Regions from separate parts of the Streptomyces sp. NPDC001339 genome, predicted to be linked through region 3. Evidence: riboswitches for the same ligand, from Rfam matches in the RefSeq annotation. Region 3 holds a riboswitch; each other region holds the start of a gene.
What was found. Region 3 has a riboswitch for cyclic di-AMP ahead of ACFY12_RS04810 (NlpC/P60 family protein). Riboswitches for the same ligand answer to the same signal wherever they lie in the genome.
Positions count from the first base shown of each region.

Region 1: linked by a shared signal. The riboswitch ahead of ACFY12_RS12295 (M23 family metallopeptidase) and the one ahead of ACFY12_RS04810 (NlpC/P60 family protein) in region 3 are both predicted to bind cyclic di-AMP.
Region 2: linked by a shared signal. The riboswitch ahead of ACFY12_RS32785 (M23 family metallopeptidase) and the one ahead of ACFY12_RS04810 (NlpC/P60 family protein) in region 3 are both predicted to bind cyclic di-AMP.

Region 1 is NZ_JBIAWT010000004.1:21,531-29,231, reverse strand. Features, by position in the region: gene ACFY12_RS12305 (hypothetical protein) at 1-375, shown strand, start outside; gene ACFY12_RS12300 (PP2C family protein-serine/threonine phosphatase) at 841-1,995, shown strand; cyclic di-AMP (ydaO/yuaA leader) riboswitch at 2,437-2,581, shown strand; gene ACFY12_RS12295 (M23 family metallopeptidase) at 2,593-3,894, shown strand; gene ACFY12_RS12290 (aldo/keto reductase) at 4,028-4,969, shown strand; gene ACFY12_RS12285 (hypothetical protein) at 5,026-5,328, opposite strand; gene ACFY12_RS12280 (MrcB family domain-containing protein) at 5,550-6,665, shown strand; partial or broken gene ACFY12_RS12275 (UTRA domain-containing protein) at 6,766-7,113, opposite strand; gene ACFY12_RS12270 (PrsW family intramembrane metalloprotease) at 7,551-7,701, opposite strand, start outside.
Region 2 is NZ_JBIAWT010000016.1:114,207-121,907, forward strand. Features, by position in the region: gene ACFY12_RS32770 (DNA topoisomerase (ATP-hydrolyzing) subunit A) at 1-1,745, opposite strand, end outside; gene ACFY12_RS32775 (M16 family metallopeptidase) at 2,086-3,453, shown strand; gene ACFY12_RS32780 (M16 family metallopeptidase) at 3,492-4,874, shown strand; cyclic di-AMP (ydaO/yuaA leader) riboswitch at 5,119-5,275, shown strand; gene ACFY12_RS32785 (M23 family metallopeptidase) at 5,288-6,088, shown strand; gene ACFY12_RS32790 (GntR family transcriptional regulator) at 6,304-6,993, shown strand; gene ACFY12_RS32795 (HPr family phosphocarrier protein) at 7,270-7,551, opposite strand; gene ACFY12_RS32800 (GNAT family N-acetyltransferase) at 7,700-7,701, shown strand, end outside.
Region 3 is NZ_JBIAWT010000001.1:1,124,356-1,132,056, forward strand. Features, by position in the region: gene pcrA (DNA helicase PcrA) at 1-1,528, opposite strand, end outside; cyclic di-AMP (ydaO/yuaA leader) riboswitch at 2,093-2,255, shown strand; gene ACFY12_RS04810 (NlpC/P60 family protein) at 2,264-3,490, shown strand; gene ACFY12_RS04815 (hypothetical protein) at 3,570-3,923, opposite strand; gene ACFY12_RS04820 (NlpC/P60 family protein) at 4,248-5,399, shown strand; gene ACFY12_RS04825 (alpha/beta hydrolase) at 5,666-6,790, opposite strand; gene ACFY12_RS04830 (LuxR C-terminal-related transcriptional regulator) at 7,073-7,701, opposite strand, start outside.

The DNA of each region.
Region 1 (7,701 bases), on a different contig from region 3:
CAGGAGGACGAGGAAACGGGTACGTGGCCTTGTTTCGGCATCAGCCTGCAGATTCACCGTCTGCTGGGCGGCGGCATCGCCGTACCGCCGTCGATTGAGGAGGCTCACGGCACGTTCGCTCATCGCGTGAAGTTCGATGAGCTGAGCGCCGTGATCTCAAGCCAGGGATACTCCATCGAGCCGGACGATGACCCCTCGGGCACCGACGACATCCGGCGATATCGGGTGTCCGAGTCCGGCGCCAGGATTTTCGTCATCGCCGAAGTCGACCCCTACGGGCTCCGTGACGTCGATCCGGACGACCCCACCGAGGAACAGGTGGGGGACGTGTGGGCCATCAGTGTGTCCCCAGCCTGGTGGTCGGCTCGGAGGTAGCGGAAGTAAGTGAGTGAGTCGGGACTCGTCCTGACGGTGTGAAAACGGTACGGCGGGCGTTCTTGTGGGCGCCCGCCGTATCGCATTTTCCGGGTGCGGGTGCGGATACGGACGGGTGCGGGGACGGATGCGGACGGGGGCGGGGACGCGGACCTGTACGAAGCCGTGCCCTTTCGCGCGCCCAGCCGTGCCCTTGCCCTTCAGCACGTAGAGCCGTGCCCCATGCCACCACTGCCGTCCGGTCCCGTCCGCCCGCGCATGAGCCATGACCCCCGCCCGCGTAGGAGCCATGACCCCGCGTACGACCCATGCCCCGTGCCCCATGCCCCATCCGGACGTCATGCCCCATCCGGACGCCGAGGATTCGCCGGACGCCCTCGCAGCGGAAAGCCTTGGGACGGGCGTCGAGGCGGCCGACACGACGGTGCCCGTACGGACGGGTGGAGCGGGAAGAGACCGGTACGGATGCGGCAGGGCGACAGCCCCTCTACGGGCGACGACGGGGAGTGGGAGCCACGGGCCCGCCGTGCCCGGAGGCGGCTGCGGGGGCAGCACCTGGTGCGCTGGCTGCCCGTCGTTCTGCTCATCGGCGGCCTCGCCTTCGAGGAGGTGACGCCGCTCAGCTACACCGGCTCCCCCTTCTTCGCCGCGGCCCCGCTGGTCGCGGCGCCGCTCTTCTCGCTGGGTGCTACCGCCCTCACCGCGCTGGTCGCCGTCGCAGGCGAGATCTGGGTGGCCGCCTACCGCAGCCCCGCCTCGAACGTCCACGAGGCGGTGGCGGAGGCTGCGACGGTGTTCGTCGTGGCCCTGCTGGCGCTCGGCATCAACCGTGCGCTACGGAAGACCGAGGCCCATCTGGCGTCCGTACGGGACGTCGCGGAGGCCGCCCAGCGGGCCGTTCTGCCGGAGCCGCCGGAGCAGCTCGGCGGACGGCTCGCGGTCGCCGCCCGCTACGTGGGCGCGCGGGCGGACGCGCGGATCGGTGGCGACCTCTACGCCGTGCAGGACACCCCGCACGGCGTACGGCTGCTCGTCGGCGACGTACGCGGCAAGGGGCTGGAGGCGGTGGAGGCCGCGGTGGTCGTCATCGGTGCCTTCCGGGAGGCGGCCGAGCAGGAGGCCACGCTGGAGGCGGTGGCGGGCCGGCTGGAGCGGGCGCTGCGGCGGGAGGCCGAGCGGCGCGCGGGGATCGAGCTGGTCGAGGGGTTCGCCACGGCTGTCCTGGCGGAGGTCCCGGCCGTCGGGGAGCCCGTGCTGCGGATTCTCAATCGCGGCCATCCGGCGCCTCTGATGCTCACCCCGGACGGCGGGCTGCGCGAGCTGACGCCCTCGGCGCCGGCGCTGCCGCTGGGGATGGGCGAGGTGGCGAGCTGGCCGGACCGGGTGGACGAGACGTTCCTCCCGGCCGGTGCACTGCTGCTCTTCTTCACGGACGGCGTCACCGAAGCCCGCGATTCCCACGGCCGCTTCTACGACCCGTCGGCGCGGCTGCGGGGCCGCCACTTCGCCGGACCGGGCAGCCTCCTGGACACCCTCATCGAGGACGTGGCACGGCATACGGGCGGCGAGCAGGCGGACGATATGGCGCTGCTGGCGGTGCAGCGGCCCATGGGGGCGTAGTGAGGCGTGTGAGCTCCCGGTGTTGACGACGTGTCGACGACCGGCGTGTCGACGACGTGTTGATGACCGTGATCCGACGTCGCGCACGTCGTCACTCTAGGTGATGTCCGTGCGCCCCTCCGCATCACAATGGGCACCTGCATCGGATAACAACTGACGCACAATCGCCGAGAGATCGTTTAGCGCTCTGTGGTCAATTCGCCCTATTTGAGTGGGAATGGCGGGAAAGTTCCACGGTGCATCTCATAGGGAGTGGACAAGGATCCCGGGGGAGGCTTGGAAAATGGTCACGGCTTCTATTACTGTCCGATAACGCAGCGCGGTCGTCCCAGCCGCCGCAAGAGGCGGCACCGCGCGCCGACGCCGAATCTCGTACGCGCATTTCACGCACCTTCAACACCTCGAACGGCCCGAACGGTACGAACCGCGCGAGCTGCCCGAACCGCATGAACGGCATGAACTGCACAAGGGAACCGGGGAACCACCACCTTGGGGTGAATCGGACGCCTCAGCCAGAGGGTGCCCGTAGGAGACCTTCCTGCTCCGAACCCGTCAGCTAACCCGGTAGGCGAGAAGGAAGGAAAGGAGTCCGCCCCCGTGGCGTCCAGCAGGCCTGCCCCCGAGGCTCCGTTCGCATCCGCTCCTGCATCCGTATCCGCATCCCCGGCCCCCTTCCCCTCTGTATCTGCATCCGCATCTGCATCCGCAGCCCCCGCTGCTCCGGCCTCCCCGGATGAACTCGATGCCCGAGGCGCCTTCGACGGCCCCGGCTACGCGCGCGGCGGTGCGGACATCGCAGCGGGCCATGACGCCGACCGTGACGGTGAAGGTGACAGCGACGGCGGCAGTGACGGTGACGGCCCGTGGGAGGAGTGGAACCCCACCGAGGAGTCCGTCCGCGCCGTCCGTGGCAAGCACCGGGTGGTCAAGCAGCGCACCGGCGGGCTCGCCCGCGGCGGTACGGTCCTCGGTGTCGGCGTCATCGCGGCGGTCGGCGCGGGGGGTATGGCCACGGCGGAGGACCGCCCGCCGGTCCCGATCTCGATGCCCGACATCGGCGGGCTGGCTCACGAGATAGCCGACAGCCTGCCGGACGCCGAATCCCTCCCTGGCGTGGGCGACCTCATATCCGGCGCTGGTGCCGACGACGGCGCCAACTCCAGCGCCAACTCCGGCTCCGGCTCCGGCTCCGAGGCCAACTCCCCCTCGGCTTCAGGCCCACTCAGCGAGGCCATCGGCGCAGGCAGCGGCACCGGCGCCGGCGAGGCCCTGCGCAGCCGCATCCTCCAGCAGGCCGACGCGCAGCAGGACGCCGCCGAGGCGGAAGCTCGCGAAGCGGCCGAGAACGCCGCCGTCAAGCAGGCCGCGAAGGAAGCGGCCGAAGCCCAGAAGGCAGCCGAGAAGGCCGAGGCCGCCAAGAAAGCCGCGGAGCTGGAGGCCAAGCGTGAGGCTGAGGAGGAGGCCCGCCGTAAGGCGGAGGCCGAACGCCTCGCCCAGTTGGCGAAGAGCTTCACCGCCCCCGTCTCCTCGTACACCCTGACCGCCAGCTTCGGCCAGGCCGGCGACCGCTGGGCCGCGGACCACACCGGGCAGGACTTCGCCGCGCCGACCGGCACGCCCGTCAAGGCGGTTCACTCCGGCACCATCACCCAGGCCGGCTGGGCCGGTGCGTACGGCTACCGCATCGTGCTCACCCTCGACGACGGCACCGAGCTCTGGTTCTGCCATCTGTCCTCGATGGTGAAGACCTCCGGCAAGGTCACTACGGGCGACGTCATCGGCCGCGTCGGCGCGACGGGCAACGTCACCGGCCCACACCTCCACCTGGAGGTACGCCCCGGTGCCGGGGACCCGATAGACCCGGTGCCATGGCTTCGGGAGCACGGAATAGCCATCTGATCAACGTCACCATCTGATCAACGTCGCCATCCGGGCAACGTCACCATCTGGGCAACGGAGAACACGAGGCAACGAGAAACAAAAACAAACGGGGGGGGGAATAAACTCCCTCCCCTCAGCGCTCTCACGCCACATGACCGCGAAACTCAAAACTGTTGGTTCGCTCTCCGTCTCCCCGCTCTCCCTCGGCGGCAACGTCTTCGGCTGGACGGCCGACGAAGCCGAGTCCTTCGCCGTGCTCGACGCGTACACGGCCGCCGGCGGCAACTTCATCGACACCGCCGACGTCTACTCCGCCTGGGTCCCCGGCAACAAGGGCGGTGAGTCCGAGACCGTCATCGGCAACTGGCTGGCGTCCCGCGGTAATCGCTCCGACGTCGTCATCGCCACCAAGGTCGGCGCACACCCCGACCTCAAGGGCCTGACCGCCGCCACGATCAAGACCGCGGTCGACCAGTCCCTCGCTCGCCTCCGTACGGACTACATCGACCTCTACTACACCCACTTCGACGATGAGTCGCTCGAGGTCGGGGAGTTCCTCACCGCTCTCGACGACCTCGTCAAGGCCGGCAAGGTCCGCGAGATCGGCGCGTCCAACATCTCAGCGGCCCGCCTTGCGGAATCCCTGGCCTTCTCCACTCGCGAGGGCCTGGCCCGTTACGTCGCCCTGCAGCCCCATTACAACCTCGTCTCCCGTGACACCTACGAGGGCGAACTGGCTGCCGTGGCCGCCCGCGAGGGCGTCGCCGCGGTCCCCTACTACGCTCTCGCCTCCGGCTTCCTCACCGGCAAGTACCGCCCGGGCACCGCCATCGACAGCGCCCGCTCCGAGAAGGCCGCACAGTATCTGGCCACCGATCGCGGCCTCCGCGTCCTTGAGGCCCTCGATACCGTCGCCGCCGCCCACGGAGCCGAGCCGGCCACCGTGGCCCTCGCCTGGCTCGCCGCCCAGCCGACTGTCGCCGCCCCCATCGCCAGCGCCCGCACGGTCTCCCAGCTCCCACCCCTCCTGGCCGCCGCCGACCTGACCCTCACCGAGCCCGAACTCACCCTCCTCAACGACGCCTCGGCCTGAATGACGGTGCACGGACGCGGCAGGCGCTCGCCGCCCCGCCCGTGCACCGGCCAGCCTCAACCCCGACGGTCGACCACCGCCCACGACGCCAGCGCGACCCCACCCGCCACTGCGAACACCGAAGGCCAGGCCCCAATCTTCTTGGCCAGCACATGTGACCCCGCGAACGCCGCCACGTAGGCGCCACTCAACGCCACCGCAGCCGTCGGCCCGGCCTTCTCCTGCCACTCCTTGGCCGCCACAGCCCCCGCCGCCGCCAGCGCCACCCCACCCAGGGGCCGCTTCTTCGTCCAACGGGCCAGGCCGTAACCACCTACAAGCCCACTCGCCGCCACTACTGCCGCCGGAACACGCGCCATCGCCATAACCTTCCACGTCAGAGCCAACTTCCCTGAGCCTACGCCGGGCCTTGCAGCGGACCGGGGAGGCCCGGAGAGCCAGAGAAAGCAGCAAGCAGGGCAATGATCGTGTGGCCCGGCGGAACCATGGAGGACCGCGATCATGGCTCGATTCCGCCGTCTGCTCGTCTCATCGTCTTCAACAGCAGCCACAAGTGATCGAATCCCGTAACTTTTGGTGCATGGGTATACGTGATCTGCTCCTCGATGTGGCCAACAGGTTCGACACCACGCTCACCACTACGAGCGGGAACCCAGGCCAAGAAGTGCTGAAGGCAGCGGGCGACCGCCTCGCGACGGCCCTGCCCTACGGCATGAAGGCGAGAGGCCACGGCGGAAAAGGCGGAGCCGCGGCAACACCATGGATTCAGATCTATGAATCGACTACGGGAGGGAGCGGAACTGACGGGCTCTACCTCGCTTATATCTTCGCGGCGGATCTCAAGTCAGTCGCTCTGACGCTTCAGCAGGGCGTAACGGTGTTCAGCAACCAACTGGAGACGACCGGCAAGAAGCTCCGCACTCACTTGACCGTAAGGGCACAGTCCTTGCTGGCTGAGCTTCCTCGCGAACTCGTCGCTGACTGGTCCGATCAGCCGGAGTTCAAACACACCGGGTGGCGGGCACGGGCGTACGAGGCCAGTAGCGTAGCCGCTCGCTGCTATGAGATCGATCAACTTCCTGCTGAGGAAGACCTCTGTGCAGACCTCGGCAACATGGCCACGATCCTCAAGGCGACACTCGCTGTTGAGCCGCACATTGAGGTCATGAACGAGCCTGAGGGACCCATCGTTGAGTACCGCACCAGCGGACATGTCACCTACGAGGGCCTGGAGGGATTTCAGCCCAAAACGAGCGATGACTATTACGTGCAGCTTGCGGCGGCCGAGCAACGCAGGACGCGGGCACACGAGGGGCTCATTCGGCGTTTTGGGCCCTACATCCTGAGGCGGGGGTTTACGCCGATTACACATCGTGTGCATCCTCGGGACCTGGTGCTCCAGGCGAATGGCGACGAATGGCTGGTGGAAGCCAAAGCGGTGAAGAAGGGCAACCCCACGCAGGCAGTGCGCGAGGCCGTAGGGCAGCTGCTGGAGTATCGCTATTTCTGGTACGCGCTGAGGGGAGAGCCCAAGCCGCACCTCCTGGGACTATTCTCCGAGGATATTGGCGTCTACACCAACTACCTTGAGGAACATGGCATCGGGGCCATCTGGCGCACACCTGATGGATGGGCGGGCTCTTCCACAGCGATCTCGTGGGGTATGGCTGACGTGGTCTCACAGTCTCTGACTTGAGCCATGCGCTTCGGGAGGTTGTGCGCCTGATTTCCGCCGGCCATACTCCCCGTAAGCTTCCACAACTATCTGCAAACGCCTGCGCGGCTGGCGCGTTCCGCTATGCCTCGATGTCGTATTCCAGCACGTATGCGGACGAGTCCAGGATCATCTCGTTGACTTCCACAGGGCGGCCGCCATCCGTGAAAGCGGTGCGGAAGATGATGATCACGGGTGTGCCCATGGTGAGGCTGAGTCGGTTTTCCTCATCCCGAGACGGCATCCGGCAGCGGATCTCTTCCGGGAAGTGCACGGGCTCGTGGCCCAGTTCAGCCAGGCGCGCGTAGGTGCCGCCAGGCCCGGTGTCCTCTTGGATAATCAGGGAGCCAGCCACCAGGTCAGTGGGAAGGAAACTCGTGGCCAGCAGTATCGGCTTGCCTTCGAGGATGAAGCGGCGCGAACAAAGACACCCGCGCCACGCCCCGTGCCCGTAGGGCAGCCGGGGCTGTTGCGTGGCGAGGCTCGGCCCTGGTCCGCCCGTACGTGCTCACGCCCGAAGAACTGCACCAGCGACGGTTGCGGCGCGGGCGGCGACGGTCATTGTGGCTGGCTGTGCACGGAATCGATGCGGGGCCGCGCTGGATTCACGGCGTGGAGGTGGTGAGCTGATGGCCCGCATGTGCCGCCCCGTTCGCCTGGGGGGAACTGGTCCCGGAGCCAAAGCCGGTTGCCGGGTGCGATGTGTGCGCCGCACTGGCACAACAGCGCGCGGAAGCCTACGCCGTGGGAGACACGTCGAAGGCGACGGATCGCAATGTCGAGATGCGCCGCCACCCCCATCCCAAGACGGTGCGCTGATGACGAGCTCCGGGCGCACTGGCTACGAGCTGTCCGCGTTCCAGTACTTCAACGCCGCCATGACCGACCCGATGGCGGGCGGTGCGCCGCCTGCTGCGTAGAGCAGGACGGGGTCCCCTCGGTACGGCTCTGGCTACCCCGCCTGCACAGCCTTGCCCGACCGGACTTCTTTGAGTGAGTCTCGCCGGAGCCGCTGGGT
Region 2 (7,701 bases), on a different contig from region 3:
TGCGGCAGATCGATCACCGGGACCCGCAGCAGCCGGCCCAGGGACGTCACCGCGCCCACCTCACCGCGGGTCGTCGCCGGCACCGCCGAGACGATCACATCGTGCTTGACGCGCTTGCCGTCGGTGGGGAGCGACGGCGACTCGCCCGTGACCGTCCGCGCCATCAGGCCCGTGGAGGACAGCAGGACCCGGCACGGGTCGTCGGCGACCTCCAGCGGCACCGCGCCGACCGTGGCCTCCGGCGCCTCCAGCAGGACCGTCCGCCGGTCCGTGCCGTACTTCTTGGCGACCGCGGCCAGCTCGCCGGAGACCAGCTTGCGCAGCTCGGCGTCCGACTCCAGGATCCGGGTCAGCTGCTCGATCTCCTCCCGCAGCCGGTCGCGCTCCGACTCCAGCTCGATCCGGTCGAACTTGGTCAGCCGGCGCAGCGGGGTGTCGAGGATGTACTGGGTCTGCACCTCGCTCAGGGAGAAGCGCTCGATCAGCCGCCCCTTGGCCTGCGCGCTGTTCTCGCTGGAGCGGATCAGGCGGATCACCTCGTCGATGTCCACCAGGGCCGTCAGCAGGCCCTCCACCAGATGCAGCCGGTCGCGCCGCTTGCCGCGCCGGAACTCGCTGCGCCGTCGCACCACCTCGAAGCGGTGGTCGACATAGACCTCCAGCAGCTCCTTGAGGCCCAGCGTCAGCGGCTGGCCGTCCACCAGGGCGACGTTGTTGATGCCGAAGGACTCCTCCATCGGCGTGAGCTTGTAGAGCTGCTCCAGGACGGCCTCGGGGTTGAAGCCGTTCTTGACCTCGATCACCAGCCGCAGGCCGTGTTCGCGTCCGGTGAGGTCCTTGACGTCCGCGATGCCCTGGAGCTTCTTCGAGCCGACCAGGTCCTTGATCTTGGAGATGACCTTCTCGGGGCCGACCGCGAAGGGGAGTTCGGTGACGACCAGGCCCTTGCGGCGGGCGGTGACGTTCTCGACCGCGACGGTCGCACGGATCTTGAACGTACCGCGGCCCTTCTCGTACGCGTCCCGTACGCCGGCCAGCCCCACGATCCGGCCGCCCGTCGGCAGATCGGGGCCCGGCACGAAGCGCATCAGGGTGTCGAGATCCGCGTTGGGGTGCTTGATCAGATGGCGGGCCGCCGCGATGACCTCGCCCAGGTTGTGCGGCGGCATGTTCGTCGCCATACCGACGGCGATCCCGGACGAACCGTTGACGAGGAGGTTCGGATAGGCGGCCGGGAGGGCCACCGGCTCCTTCTCCTGGCCGTCGTAGTTCGGGGTGAAGTCGACGGTGTCCTCCTCGATGGACTCCGTCATCAGGGACGTCGCCGACGCCATCCGGCACTCCGTGTACCGCATGGCGGCGGGCGGGTCGTCGTTGCCCAGCGAGCCGAAGTTGCCGTGGCCGTCCACCAGCGGCACCCGCATCGAGAACGGCTGCGCCATGCGCACCAGCGCGTCGTAGATGGACGCGTCGCCGTGCGGATGGAGCTTACCCATGACCTCGCCGACCACCCGGGCACACTTCACATAGCCGCGGTCGGGGCGCAGGCCCATCTCGTTCATCTGGTACAGGATGCGGCGGTGCACGGGCTTGAGACCGTCGCGGGCGTCCGGCAGGGCGCGCGAGTAGATGACCGAGTACGCGTACTCGAGGAAGGAACCCTGCATCTCGTCGACGACGTCGATGTCGAGGATCCTCTCCTCGAAGTCGTCCGGCGGCGGGGTCTTCGTGCTGCGGCGGGCCATCGCGGCTGCGGCTCCTTCTGCTGCGTCGTGCGTCTACTGCCGAGTCGGAAAAACCGATGTCGGGCGACGTCGGTCAATCTGCCGGGTCAATCGGCTGGGCGATCGACCGGAGGTACCTCCAGGTATCTCCGAAGGTATCTCCGAGTCTGACGCGGACCATTGTGGACCGCCGCACTGACAACGCCCACCGCGACTCCCCCCTTGACTCCCCCCTCGGCTCCACGGCGGCCGGGCAGGGCGCACGTTCGGTCCAGGCGCCCGGGAACTTCGCCAGATGCCGACGCGGTTGCATACAGTGACAGAACTTCCTCGCAAGCGGATCGAAGGGACGTACATGCCCATGGGTCACACGGCCACAGAACAAGCCGGCTCCGGCGGCCTGACAGCGACCGAGCACCGGCTGGCGAACGGCCTGCGCGTGGTGCTCTCCGAAGACCACCTGACCCCGGTCGCAGCCGTCTGCCTGTGGTACGACGTCGGCTCCCGCCACGAGGTCAAGGGCCGTACCGGCCTGGCGCACCTCTTCGAGCACCTGATGTTCCAGGGCTCCGCGCAGGTGACCGGCAACGGCCACTTCGAGCTGGTGCAGGGCGCCGGCGGTTCGCTCAACGGCACGACGAGCTTCGAGCGCACCAATTACTTCGAGACCATGCCCGCCCACGAGCTGGAGCTCGCGCTCTGGCTGGAGGCGGACCGGATGGGCTCGCTGCTGACCGCGCTGGACGAGGAGTCGCTGGAGAACCAGCGCGACGTCGTCAAGAACGAGCGCCGTCAGCGCTACGACAACGTCCCCTACGGCACGGCCTTCGAGCGGCTGACGGCCATGGCCTACCCGGAGGGACACCCGTACCACCACACGCCCATCGGGTCGATGGCCGACCTGGACGCGGCCTCCCTGGAGGACGCGCGGGCCTTCTTCCGCACGTACTACGCGCCCAACAACGCCGTCCTGGCGGTCGTCGGCGACATCGACCCCGAGCAGACGCTCGCCTGGATCGAGAGGTACTTCGGCTCGATCCCGGGCCACGACGGCAAGCAGCCGCCCCGGGACGGCTCGCTGCCCGAGACCATCGGCGAAGAGCTGCGCGAGGTCGTCACGGAGGACGTGCCCTCCCGCGCCCTGATGTCGGCCTACCGCCTGCCGCACGACGGCACCCGTGAGGCGGACGCCGCGGATCTGGCACTGACCGTCCTGGGCGGCGGCGAGTCCTCCCGCCTGTACAACCGCCTGGTGCGCCGCGACCGCACCGCCGTGGCCGCCGGCTTCGGCCTGCTGCGGCTGGCCGGTGCGCCCTCGCTGGGCTGGCTGGACGTGAAGACGTCCGGCGGGGTGGAGGTCGCCGACATCGAGCGCGCCGTCGACGAGGAGCTGGCCCGCTTCGCCGCCGACGGGCCGACCCCGGAGGAGATGGAGCGCGCCCAGGCGCAGCTGGAGCGCGAGTGGCTGGACCGGCTGGCCACGGTCAGCGGCCGGGCCGACGAACTGTGCCGCTTCGCCGTCCTGTTCGGGGACCCGCAGCTCGCGCTGACCGCCGTGCGGCGCGTTCTGGAGATCACCCCGGAGGAGGTGAAGGCGGTCGCCCAGGCCCGGCTGCGCCCCGACAACCGCGCGGTGCTGGTCTACGAACCCGCAGAAGGCACGGCATCCGCCGAACCCACCGGCGCCACCGACGCCGCCGACACCGAGGAAGGGGAGGCGGACCAGTGAGCGACGCCACCACCCGCGCAGATTCTCCCGAGAGCACCATGGACTTCCACCCGCAGCCGCACGGCGGCGCGCCCAAGCCGTGGGCCTTCCCGGCCCCCGACCGCGGCCAACTGGCCAACGGCCTCACCCTCCTGACCAGCCACCGGCCCGGCCAGCAGGTCTTCGCCGTCGAGATCAACCTGGTGGCTCCGCTGGACGCCGAGCCCGAGGGCCTGGACGGCGTCGCCACGATCATGGCGCGCGCCCTGTCCGAGGGCACCGACAAGCACTCCGCCGAGGAGTTCGCCGCCGAGCTGGAGCGCTGCGGCGCCACGCTGGACGCGCACGCCGACCACCCCGGCCTGCGGGTCTCGCTGGAGGTCCCGGCCTCCCGGCTGCCGCGCGCGCTCGGGCTCCTCGCCGACGCGCTGCGGGCCCCCGCGTTCCCGGAGAGCGAGATCGAGCGGCTGGTACGCAACCGTCTCGACGAGATCCCGCACGAGCTCGCCAACCCGGCCCGGCGTGCCGCGATGGCCCTGTCCAAGGAGCTGTTCCCGGCCACCGCCCGGATGTCCCGGCCCCGCCAGGGCACCGAGGAGACCGTCGCCCGCATCGACGCCGCCGCCGTCCGCGCGTTCTACGACGCCCACGTCCGGCCCGCCACGGCCACCGCGGTCGTCGTCGGCGACTTCACCGGCGTCGACCTGGACGCGGCGCTCGCCGAGACTCTGGGCGCCTGGAGCGGCCCGGCGGCCGAGCCGCTGAAGGCCGCGCCGGTCGTCGCCGACGACACCGGCCGGGTGGTGATCGTGGACCGCCCCGGGGCCGTCCAGACCCAGCTGCTCATCGGCCGTATCGGCGCCGACCGGCACGACCGGGTGTGGCCCGCGCAGGTCCTCGGCACGTACTGCCTGGGCGGCACCCTCACCTCCCGTCTGGACCGCGTGCTGCGCGAGGAGAAGGGCTACACCTACGGTGTGCGCTCCTTCAGCCAGGTGCTGCGCTCCACCGCCCCCACGTCCCCCGAGGGAGCCACCGGCGCCGCACTGCTCGCCATCAGCGGCTCGGTGGACACCGAATCCACCGTTCCGGCGCTGGAGGACCTGTTCCAGGTGCTGCGGACCCTCGCGGCGGAGGGGCTGACGGACGACGAGCGCGATGTCGCCGTGCGGAACCTCGTCGGCGTCGCCCCGCTGAAGTACGAGACCGCGGCGGCCGTCGCGGGCACCCTCGCCGACCAGGTCGAGCAGCAGCTCCCGGACGATTTCCAGGCGCAGTTGTACGTCCGGCTCGCGGAGACCGGCACGGTCGAGGCGACCGCGGCGGTGGTCAGCGCCTTCCCGGTGGACCGCCTGGTGACGGTCCTGGTGGGGGACGCGGCGCAGATCGCCGAGCCGGTGAAGGCGCTGGGTCTCGGTGAGGTGACGGTCGTCAGCGGCTAGGCCCTCCCGCCCCGGCCCCCGGTGGGCCGGCTGACTCCCCGTCGCCTGATGGTGGCTCAGTCGACGATGCGGCTCCCGTGGTGCCCAGCGCCACGGGAGCCGTCGTATGTCCGGTTTGGTAGGGCTGGTTGTACTGGTTCTTGTGGCATCCCGCACAAAAGACAGGTTCCGCTTGGCGGAGGAAAGTGGCCCCGATTACCGTCTGTCCGGCTGTTCGTCACACCACCGCCACACCAGTGGCAGCGGACAGCGATCGCCGAGTCCCCGTACGGCGCGAGCCAGGGGAGCCGGGGACCCACATGTCCCCTGGGGTGAATCGGACTCCTCCCCGGAGGAGCCCGTAGGAGACCTTCCTGCTCCGAACCCGTCAGCTAACCCGGTAGGCGAGAGGGAAGGAAAGGACAAGCCAGCACATGGCGTTCACCCGTGCCACCGGGAAGCACCGCGGTCCGAGCCGTACCGCTCGTAAGACCCGTAACCTCGCCGGCATAGCCACCCTCGCGGCCTCCGGTGTGGTCGCCTCCGTGGCCTCGCCGGCGCTGGCCGCCACGGACGAGGCGCACGGCCATGACACCGGCCTCCAGCAGGCCGTCGTCCTGGGTGACGAGCTCGCCAGCCGCATCGAGGCGCAGGCCGACGACCAGCAGGCCGCCGCCGAGCTGGCCGCCCTGGAGGCGAAGGCCGAGGCCGTGGCCAAGCAGCGGGCCGAGGAAGCCAAGCGGCACGCCGAGGAGGCCCGGAAGAAGGCCGAGGAGGAGCGCGAGGCCAAGGAGCGCGCCGCCCGCGACGCCGAGCGCAAGCGCCTCAACAGCTTCGTCGCCCCGATAGCCGGCTCGTACGTCTCGACCAGCTACAAGGCCTCCAGCGGCCTGTGGTCCTCCGGCAGCCACACCGGCGTCGACTTCCACGCCGGCTCCGGGACCTCGGTCCACGCCGTCGGCATGGGCACCGTCGTCGAGGCCGGCTGGGGCGGCGCGTACGGAAACAACATCGTGATCAAGATGAACGACGGTACGTACACCCAGTACGGCCACCTCTCGTCGATCGGCGTCTCGGTCGGCCAGCAGGTGACCCCCGGCCAGGAGATCGGCCTCTCCGGCGCCACCGGCAACGTCACCGGCCCGCATCTGCACTTCGAGGCCCGCACCACCGCCGAGTACGGCTCGGACATCGACCCGGTCTCGTACCTGCGGTCGCACGGCGTGGACGTCTGAGCGGCTTCCGCCGCCTCACCTCCGGCCCACCGCGGCGCCTTGGAACGCGGTCCATAACCAGGGCGCCCGGCCTTCCACCGTCCACGCCCGGGTATTGGCCAAAAAATATCCCTGAATAGCAGGAGTCCGTCGGAAAAGCCGCCCCCGTCGAATAGAGTCGCGGAAAAGTCGCCGACCGGCGGCGTTTCCCGGGGATTACGGCGGAGGCACGGACGATGCGAGGCCATATTTCCGCGCATGCGGTGTGCACGGCGATTCGCGAGGACATCGTCTCCGGCGCACTGGCGCCGGGGAGTCGGCTGATCGAGGAGATCCTGGCGGCGCGCTACGGCGTCTCCAGGGTGCCGGTCCGCGAAGCGCTGCGCACCCTGCAGTCGGAGGGCTTTGTCACCACCCGCCACCACGCGGGCGCCTGCGTCGCCGCGCTCAGCGAGCAGGAGGCCGCGGACCTTCTCGACATCCGCGCGCTGCTGGAGCCGCTGGGCGCCGCCCGCGCCGCCGTCCGCCGCACCCCGGCCCACCTGAAGGTGTTGCGCGGCCTGGTCCGGCTCGGCCGTGCCCGGGCCCGTCACGGCAACCCCGCGGACCTGCGCCAACTGGATGGCTGGTTCCACGAGACGCTCGCCCAGGCGGCCGGCAGTCCCAGCCTGACCGCGCTGCTCACCCAGCTGCGGCGCAAGATCGAGTGGATGTACGCGGTCGACCTGCCGGACCGGTCCGGTGAGTCGTGGGACGAACACGGCGCGGTACTGGAAGCGGTGGCCCGGGGCGACGCGGAACGGGCCCGTGCCCTGATGGCCGCGCACATCGAGCGCTCTCTTCCGGTGTACCGGCTACGGCACCCCGTCACGGCCGAGGTGAGGGATCCGAAACGGCCCGTCAACACGGCGCGTGCCCGTTCTTAACAAGCACGCCGTATACAAAGAGGCGCCGGAATGAGGAGAGGCGCTGGAATGGGATTCGCGCGCCCATTTGTCCGGACGCGGTTTGTGCTCGGCGCGCTGTCGCGCAATGACCCACCGGGGAATTCTCTGCCGAGGAATGCCCAGCTGCCGAGGAATGCCTCGCTGAGGAATGCATTGCCGGGGAATGCAAGAACGGCCCCGTCGCGGCGACCGTTTTCCGGTCACCGCGACGGGGCCGCCGCAGGTCGTACGGGCCGCTGCTGGACCCGCTGGGACTCAGACGGTCTCGGGGAGCTCCTCGAGACCCTCGGCCACCAGCTTCGCCAGGCGGTCGAGCGCTGCCTCGGCACCCTCGGCGTCCGAGGCCAGCACGATCTCCTCGCCGCCCTGGGCGCCCAGGCCCAGGACCGCCAGCATGGAGGCCGCGTTGACCGGGTTGCCGTCCGCCTTGGCGATCGTCATCGGGACGCCGGAGGCGGTGGCCGCACGGACGAAGATCGACGCGGGGCGGGCGTGCAGCCCCTCGGTCCAACCGACAGTGACGCGGCGCTCAGCCATGGTGTTGCCCTTCAAAGTCGTGACAGTTGTCTAGACCATTCTCGCACGCTGCCGGAAGTGCTCCAACGGCCGTCCTGGTGACCCCCGAGGGTACGGGGACAGGACGTGGACAAGGCCTGTTGTCGGTGCCCGGCCGTACTCTGTCCGCAT
Region 3 (7,701 bases):
CCAGGGCCACGGCGGCGAGTTCCTGAAGGTTCTCGATCCGGGTCTCGTCCTGCGGGTCGGTGGAGGCCTGGAGCTCGGCGAGGTAGCCCGTACGCTCCAGGACGGCCTCCAGGATCGTGGCGGGTCCGGCGCCGGACTCGACGACCGTCCGCAGCTCCTCCATGAGGACGTTGAAGCGCTTGACGGCGTTGGCGGACCGGGCGGCCATGCCGTACGCCTCGTCGACCCGGCTCAGCGCCTGCGGGAAGGTGATCTTCTCGCGGGAGGAGAGCGCGTCGATCATGGCCTCGGCGCGTTCACCGATGCCCCGCTTGGGGACGTTCAGGATGCGGCGCAGCGGGACGCTGTCCTCGGGGTTGGCGAGCACCCGCAGATACGCGAGGACGTCGCGGACCTCCTTGCGCTCGTAGAAGCGCACGCCGCCGACGACCTTGTAGGGCAGCCCGACCCGGATGAAGATCTCTTCGAAGACCCGGGACTGGGCGTTGGTGCGGTAGAAGACGGCGACGTCGCCGGCCTTGGCGTCGCCTGCGTCCGTCAGCCGGTCGATCTCGTCGGCGACGAACTGGGCCTCGTCGTGCTCGGTGTCGGCGACATAGCCGGTGATCTTGGGGCCGGCGCCGGCGTCCGTCCAGAGGTTCTTGGGCCGGCGGTTCTCGTTGCGTTCGATGACCGCGTTGGCGGCGGACAGGATCGTCTGCGAGGAGCGGTAGTTCTGCTCCAGCAGGATCGTCGTCGCCTCGGGGTAATCCTCCTCGAACTGGAGGATGTTGCGGATGGTCGCGCCGCGGAAGGCGTAGATCGACTGGTCGGCGTCACCGACGACGCACAGCTCGGCGGCGGGGATGTCGGCGGTGCCCGGGCCGACCAGTTCGCGTACGAGCGTGTACTGCGCGTGGTTGGTGTCCTGGTACTCGTCGACGAGGACATGGCGGAAGCGGCGGCGGTAGTGCTCGGCGACATCGGGGAAGGCCTGGAGCAGATGCACCGTCGTCATGATGATGTCGTCGAAGTCCAGGGCGTTGGCCTCGCGCAGCCGCGCCTGGTACATCGCGTACGCCTCGGCCAGCGTCTTCTCGAAACCGTCGGCGGCCGTTCCGGCGAAGGTCTCCTCGTCGATGAGCTCGTTCTTGAGGTTGGAGATCTTCGCGCTGAAGGACTTGGGCGGGAAGCGCTTGGGATCGAGATCCAGATCGCGGCAGACCAGGGCCATCAGGCGCTTGGAGTCCGCGGCGTCGTAGATCGAGAAGGAGGACGTGAAGCCCAGCTTCTTGCTCTCCCGGCGCAGGATGCGGACGCAGGCGCTGTGGAACGTCGAGACCCACATGGCGTTGGCGCGCGGGCCGACCAGCTCTTCGACGCGCTCCTTCATCTCACCGGCGGCCTTGTTGGTGAACGTGATCGCGAGGATCTGGCCGGGGTGGACATGGCGCTCGGCGAGGAGATGGGCGATGCGGTGGGTGAGCACCCGGGTCTTGCCGGAGCCGGCGCCGGCGACGATCAGCAGCGGGCTGCCCGAGTGCACCACGGCGGCCTTCTGCTGGTCGTTGAGCCCCTCGAGCAGCGCCGCGGGGTCGATGGCCGGGCGGGCGGCGCCGTCGCGGTAGTACGCGTCTCTCGAGGCGGGCACGTCGAACTGCCCGCCGAAGAGGTCGGCAGGGATCTCCTCCGAGGCCGGCTCGTGCTCGTCCTCGGGAGGCGGCGGGGGCTCGTCCTCGCCCTTGTGGGCGAGGTCCGCCAGGAAGCTGTCGTCAAAGAGGCTGCTCATCGCCCACCGAGTCTAGGCCGCGGCACTGACAGCGCGCTGGGGAGTGTGGACAAGTGTGGCCGGCGGGCCGGATGAACCCGGTCTGTGTACCGGCGAACGCCGTCCGTAGTGGGCCGTAGTGGCCGTAGCAGTCGTAGTGGGCGTAGTGGCCGTAGTGGGCCGTAGTGGCCCGTCGTCACTGAGGTCACGAAAAGGTTTCGGGCATATCGAACACCAGCCTTCCCAGAAGCCACACCAGTTGGCTAACGTCCTGGCTCGGGCAGCCCGCACGCCGTCGGTGACAGCACCGGCACGGGCCGCCTCCGCCGAGTCCAGACGCGCCGGAAGATCCGAACCCCGGGTCCCGGCCGGAGCCGGGGCCCCACACGCACCACCGGGGTGAATCGATCCCGCGACCGCCGCTCACAGCGGACGCCCGGACCGTAGGGCCGCCCTTCCGTCAGCCCGAACCCTTCAGCTAACCCGGTAGGCGGCACACGGAAGGAGCCGCCGGTCGTGGCGTCCCACCGCAAGCCTCGCACCAGCGTTCTCACCTCGCCCGGAAGCCGCCGTACGGCCGTCGGGCTCACCACCGCCGCGCTCGCCTCGGTGACCCTGCTCGCACAGTCCGCCCAGGCGGCACCCAGCGCGCCCCGGCCCACCCTCGAAGGGGCCGAACAGCTCGAAGAGGTCCAGCAGAAGGTCGACAGCCTCTACCGCCAGGCCGAGGTGGCCACCCAGAAGTACAACGCGGCGAAGGAGAGCGCCGACCACCAGCAGGAGACCGTCAACGACCTGCTCGACGCCGCCGCCCACCGCGCGCAGAAGATGAACGACGCGCGGCGTGAACTGGGCACCTTCGCGTCGGCGCAGTACCGCGGCGGTGGCGTGAACCCGACGGCGCGGCTGATGCTCGCCGAGGACCCGCAGCAGTTCTTCGACCGCACCCACCTGATGGAGCGGCTGACCACCCGGCAGCAGCAGGCCGTCGCCGACTACCAGGGGCAGGCGGCTGCGGCGGCGCGCCAGCGGGCCGAGGCCACCCGCGGCCTGGAGCGGCTGCAGGCGTCACAGGAGTCGCTCAAGGCGTCCAAGCGGTCCGTCCAGCAGAAGCTGGCCGAGGCCCGGCAGCTGCTGTCCCGGCTGACGGCCCAGGAGAAGGCGCGGCTGGCGGAGCTGGAGCGCCGGAAGGAGGCGGAGGCCCAGCGCAAGGCCGAGGAGGAGGCGCGCCGCCAGCAGGAGCGCGAACGGCAGCGGGAGCGGGAGCGCGAACGGCAGCAGGACGGCGGCAGGACGGATGACGGCCACTCCGGCGACCAGTCCGGTGGCGGTACGGACGGCGGCCGGCCCGGTGGCGGCACCGGCGGTGGCGGCTCCACCGGGGACGCGTACTCCACCAAGGCCGAAAAGGCCCTTGCCTTCGCCCGCTCCCAGATGGGCAAGCCGTACGTCTGGGGCGCGACCGGCCCCAACTCCTACGACTGCTCGGGCCTGACCCAGGCGGCGTGGAAGGCGGCCGGGGTCGAGCTGCCGCGGACGACCTGGGACCAGGTCAAGGTCGGCGAGCGGGTGGCGACCAACGACCTCCAGCCCGGTGACCTGGTCTTCTTCTACAACGACATCAGCCATGTCGGCATGTACATAGGCGGCGGGAAGATGATCCACGCGCCGAAGCCAGGCGCCAGCGTCCGGGAGGAGTCGATCTACTACATGCCGGTCTACGGGAACGTCCGCCCGGCCTGAGCCCTTCGCGAAGACGCCCGGGCCGCCTGCGAAGCCGCCCGGGCTGCGCGCGAAGACACCTGAGCCGCGCGCGAAGACATCACGTCCAGAGCAGAGCGATGAAGATGTTGGCGACCGTGAGCGCGCCCACCGCGCCGAAGAGCGGCTTGGCGACCTTCTCCTCGTCCCGCTTGACGTAGACCAGCGCCAGGATCACCACCAGGACGGCCATCTTCACGCCGATCTTGATGTTGTTGACGTGGTGGTCCTGGGCCTGGTGGAGGCCGACCAGCACGATGCCGGTCACCAGCATCGTCAGCGCGCCGTGCAGCATCGCTGGGACAAAGCGCGCGGTGCCCGCGCCCATCGCCTTCATCTGGGTCAGAAAGCCGCCCAGCAGGGAGGCGATACCGATGATGTGCAGGGCGACGAAGACATTGATCACTACGTCCATAGTGCTGGATCGTATCCGCCGTATAGCACGGCACTTCCGGCAGGGCGTGCACAATCGTCGCTTCGGTCACGGCAGACCGGTCCCGGCCGTACGGCCATGACGCCGCGGTCAGCCGCATGTCGGCGGCGGTCGAAACCGAACAATCCCGGGCAAGCGGGCTCATTCCCACGACAGCCCGGTCTAGCGTCCTCCTCCAGGCGGCCGGCTCACCACCATCGCCGGACTCCGCACCGGCGTCCGTCGGCCGCCCCGCCGGGAGATCCGGCGGCGGTCCGCTCCCTCGTGACGGACCGCCGCCGGATCCACGGCCCGCAAGGGAAGGAAGTGACGGCCACCGTGGCCTCGCACCGCAAGCCAAGGCAGCATCCGCTTGCCGCGCTCTTCGGCCTCGGCCCGCGCAGCTCGCGCGCCGTCCGCCTGGCCGCCACGCTGGCCCTCGCCGGCGCCGCCACCGCCACCGCGCTCGACGGCACCGGCCAGGCCGCTCCCCAGCCCACTCCCGCCCAGGTCAAGGACCGGATCGACGCGCTGTACCAGGAGGCAGAGGTGGCCACACAGAACTACAACGGCGCGAAGGAAGCCGCCGACACGGCACGCGAGGAGCTGAGCAGACTGCAGGACGAGGCCGCCCGCCGGTCCCGGAAACTGAACGCCGCCCGCGCCGAGCTGGGCGCCATGGCGGCATCCCGCTACCGCTCCGGCGGCGTCGCCCCGGCCGTGCAACTACTGCTCTCCGCCGATCCGCAGCGCTATCTGGACGGCGCCGCGGTGCTGGAGCGGGCGGGCAGCCATCAGGCGGCCGCGGTGGCCGGTTACGCGCGTCGGCTCGGCAGCGTACGGCAGGTCCGCCGGCAGGCCGAGGACACCACGCGGCGGCTGGCGGCCGCCGAGACCAGGCTGAAGAGACACCGGGTCACCGTCGTACGGAAGCTGGACGCCGCCGAGCAGTTGCTGAGCCGGCTGACCGCGGAGCAGCGGCGGCTGATGGCGAGCCAGGGCCCCGCCGAGGACGCGTCGGACACCGGCCACGAGGACCGGCGGACGGGGCACGGGGACGGCCTCCTCGGCGGCATCCCCGCCGGCTCGACGGCCACCGCGGCGGCCGGGGCCGTCACACAGGCCCCCAACTCCCGTGCCGCACAGGCCGTTTCCTTCGCCTATGCGGCGCTCGGCAAACCGTACGTCTGGGGCGCCACCGGCCCCTCCGCGTACGACTGCTCGGGACTGACCCAGGCCGCCTGGAAATCCAGCGGTGTCGCCCTCCCCCGCACCACCTACACCCAGATCAACTCCGGACCCCGCATCAACCGTTCCCAACTCGCCCCGGGCGACCTGGTGTTCTTCTACTCCGGCGTCAGCCACGTCGGCCTCTACATCGGCGACGGCAAGATGATCCACGCCCCGCACCCGGGCGCCCCGGTACGCATCGCCCCCATCGACCAGATGCCCTTCGCCGGCGCCACCCGCCCGGCGTAACCGGCCCCGACCGGCGGGCTCCGACGCACCACACGGGGCCGGACACGCCTCGCGGGGTCTGACCTCGCGGAGCCGGACGCACCGCCCGGGGCCAGGCACACCTGACAGAGCCGGACGCGTCTCGCAGGGGCCGGACGCGCCTCGCGGGGGCGGGGCGCCTACTGCGGGAATATCTCCCGTCCCCGGTTCGCTGAGGACCGCAAGGGGTGCTCGCGCCCCCTAAGGGATCCGTTCGAACGCCCCCTACGGGACGGCCGGCCCGTCGCTCACGGCTTGAGCTGATGCCCCAGCCAGCGGAAGATCTCGGGGATCTGCTGCCGCCAGACCGCCGTGGTGTGGCCGCCCGCGCTCGCCGGGATCAGCTGGACGTTGATCGACGTCGGCGGCTTGGCGATCTGGCGGAGGCCGATGCCGGCCTGGTAGCCGTCAGCCGCCGCGCCGGACACGTACAGCGCCGTACGAGGCGGCTTGCCGGCCGCGTTGGCCGACTTCAGGATGTTCAGCGGGTTGGACTCGACGCGCAGCTTGGGGTCCTTGCCGGCGAGCGAGTCCGGTTCGAGGGCCGGGTTGTTGTAGCCGGACATGGCGACCGCGGCGCGGTAGCGGTCCGGGTGGGCGAGGACGAGCTTGCTGGCACAGTGCGCACCGGCCGAGTAGCCGGCCAGGGCCCAGGAGTCCGGGGTGTCGCCGACGCGGAAGTTGTCAGTGATCATCTTGCGTACGTCGACGGTCAGCCAACTGTCGGCGTTGACCTTGCCCGGGAGGTTGACGCACCCGGTGTCGGCACCGTTGATGATGTTCGTGCGAGGCGCCACCAGAATGAACGGCTTGACCTGACCGCGCTGCATCAGCGGTTTGAGCTGCTCGGTCACGTGCAGCGACCCGAACCAGGCCTTCGCCGAGCCGGGGTAGCCGGGGAGCAGCTCGACCACCGGGAACTTCTTGTCCTTGTAGGCGGGGTCGTTGTACTGGGGCGGAACCCAGACGTAGACCTCGCCCGTCACGCCCGAGATACGGCCCTGGAGATCGGTCATCTGCACGCCCTGGCCCATCCGCGGGTCATCCGCCGGCCGGAACTGCTGGATCTGTTTGGGCTCATCCTCGACCTGCTTGCCGCCCATGCCGTCCGGCCCGAGGTCCTTGGCCGCCGCGACATGGCTGTTGGTGCCGAGCAGATCACCCCACGTGTCGTAGAGGTTGTTGGCGTTGTTGACCAGGACAAAGACCAGGGTGATGGCCGTGACCTGGGCGAACAGCAGCATGAGCAGCCGGGCGAGGCCGCGCACCACAGCGGGCCCGGATATTCGGGTCCACAGCGCGAGCGGCAGGACGACGGCGACGATCAGCAGGGCGACCGCGGTGAGGAAGAAAGGGGTGCCCGTCAGGCTCATCGGGAACTCGCTTCCAGGACAGCTATGCGAAGGACGTGGGGGGTGGTTCGGGCCCCGCCCTCCGGCAGTGAGCCTCTCCGCGCCCTTAGAGGACATCCGCGCGGCTCTTGGTTGCCCGTCTTTGCTCTTCTTTACGTCGTCGTGGCCAACGTCACCTCCTCGGTCTGTCTCTCGTCCCTTCTCTCGTCCGGCTTTCACCCGGCTCTCATCCGGCTCCCGGCCCGCTCCCGGCCGGCTCTGCCGGGCTCCCGGTCCTCCCAGGTCAGAACACCAATACGGCGGTCAGACCAGGCGGCGGGCGGCTGCCCAGCGCGTCAGCTCGTTGCGGTTGGAGAGCTGGAGCTTTCTGAGTACCGCCGACACATGTGATTCGACGGTCTTCACCGAGATGAACAGCTGCTTGGCTACCTCCTTGTAGGCATAGCCGCGGGCGATCAGCCGCAGGACCTCGCGCTCACGCTGGGTGAGGCTGTCCAGGTCCTCGTCGACCGGCGGGATGTCCGTCCCGGCGAAGGCGTCCAGGACGAAGCCGGCGAGCCGCGGGGAGAAGACCGCGTCGCCGTCGGCGACCCGGAAGATCGCGTTGACCAGGTCCGTGCCGGTGATCGTCTTGGTGACATAGCCCCGCGCACCGCCACGGATCACGCCGATGACGTCCTCGGCCGCGTCGGAGACGGAGAGCCCGAGGAAGCGGACCGGGCGGTCGGGGTCGGTCATCATCGCCTCGCTGCGGCGCAGCACCTCGACGCCGCCACCACCGGGGAGGTGGACATCCAGGAGGACGACCTCGGGGCGGGTGGCGGTGATGACCGTGACCGCCTGGTCGACGTCGGCGGCCTCGCCGACCACCTCGATACCGGTGCGGCCGGTCTCACCGATCTCGGCCTGGACGCCCGTACGGAACATCCGGT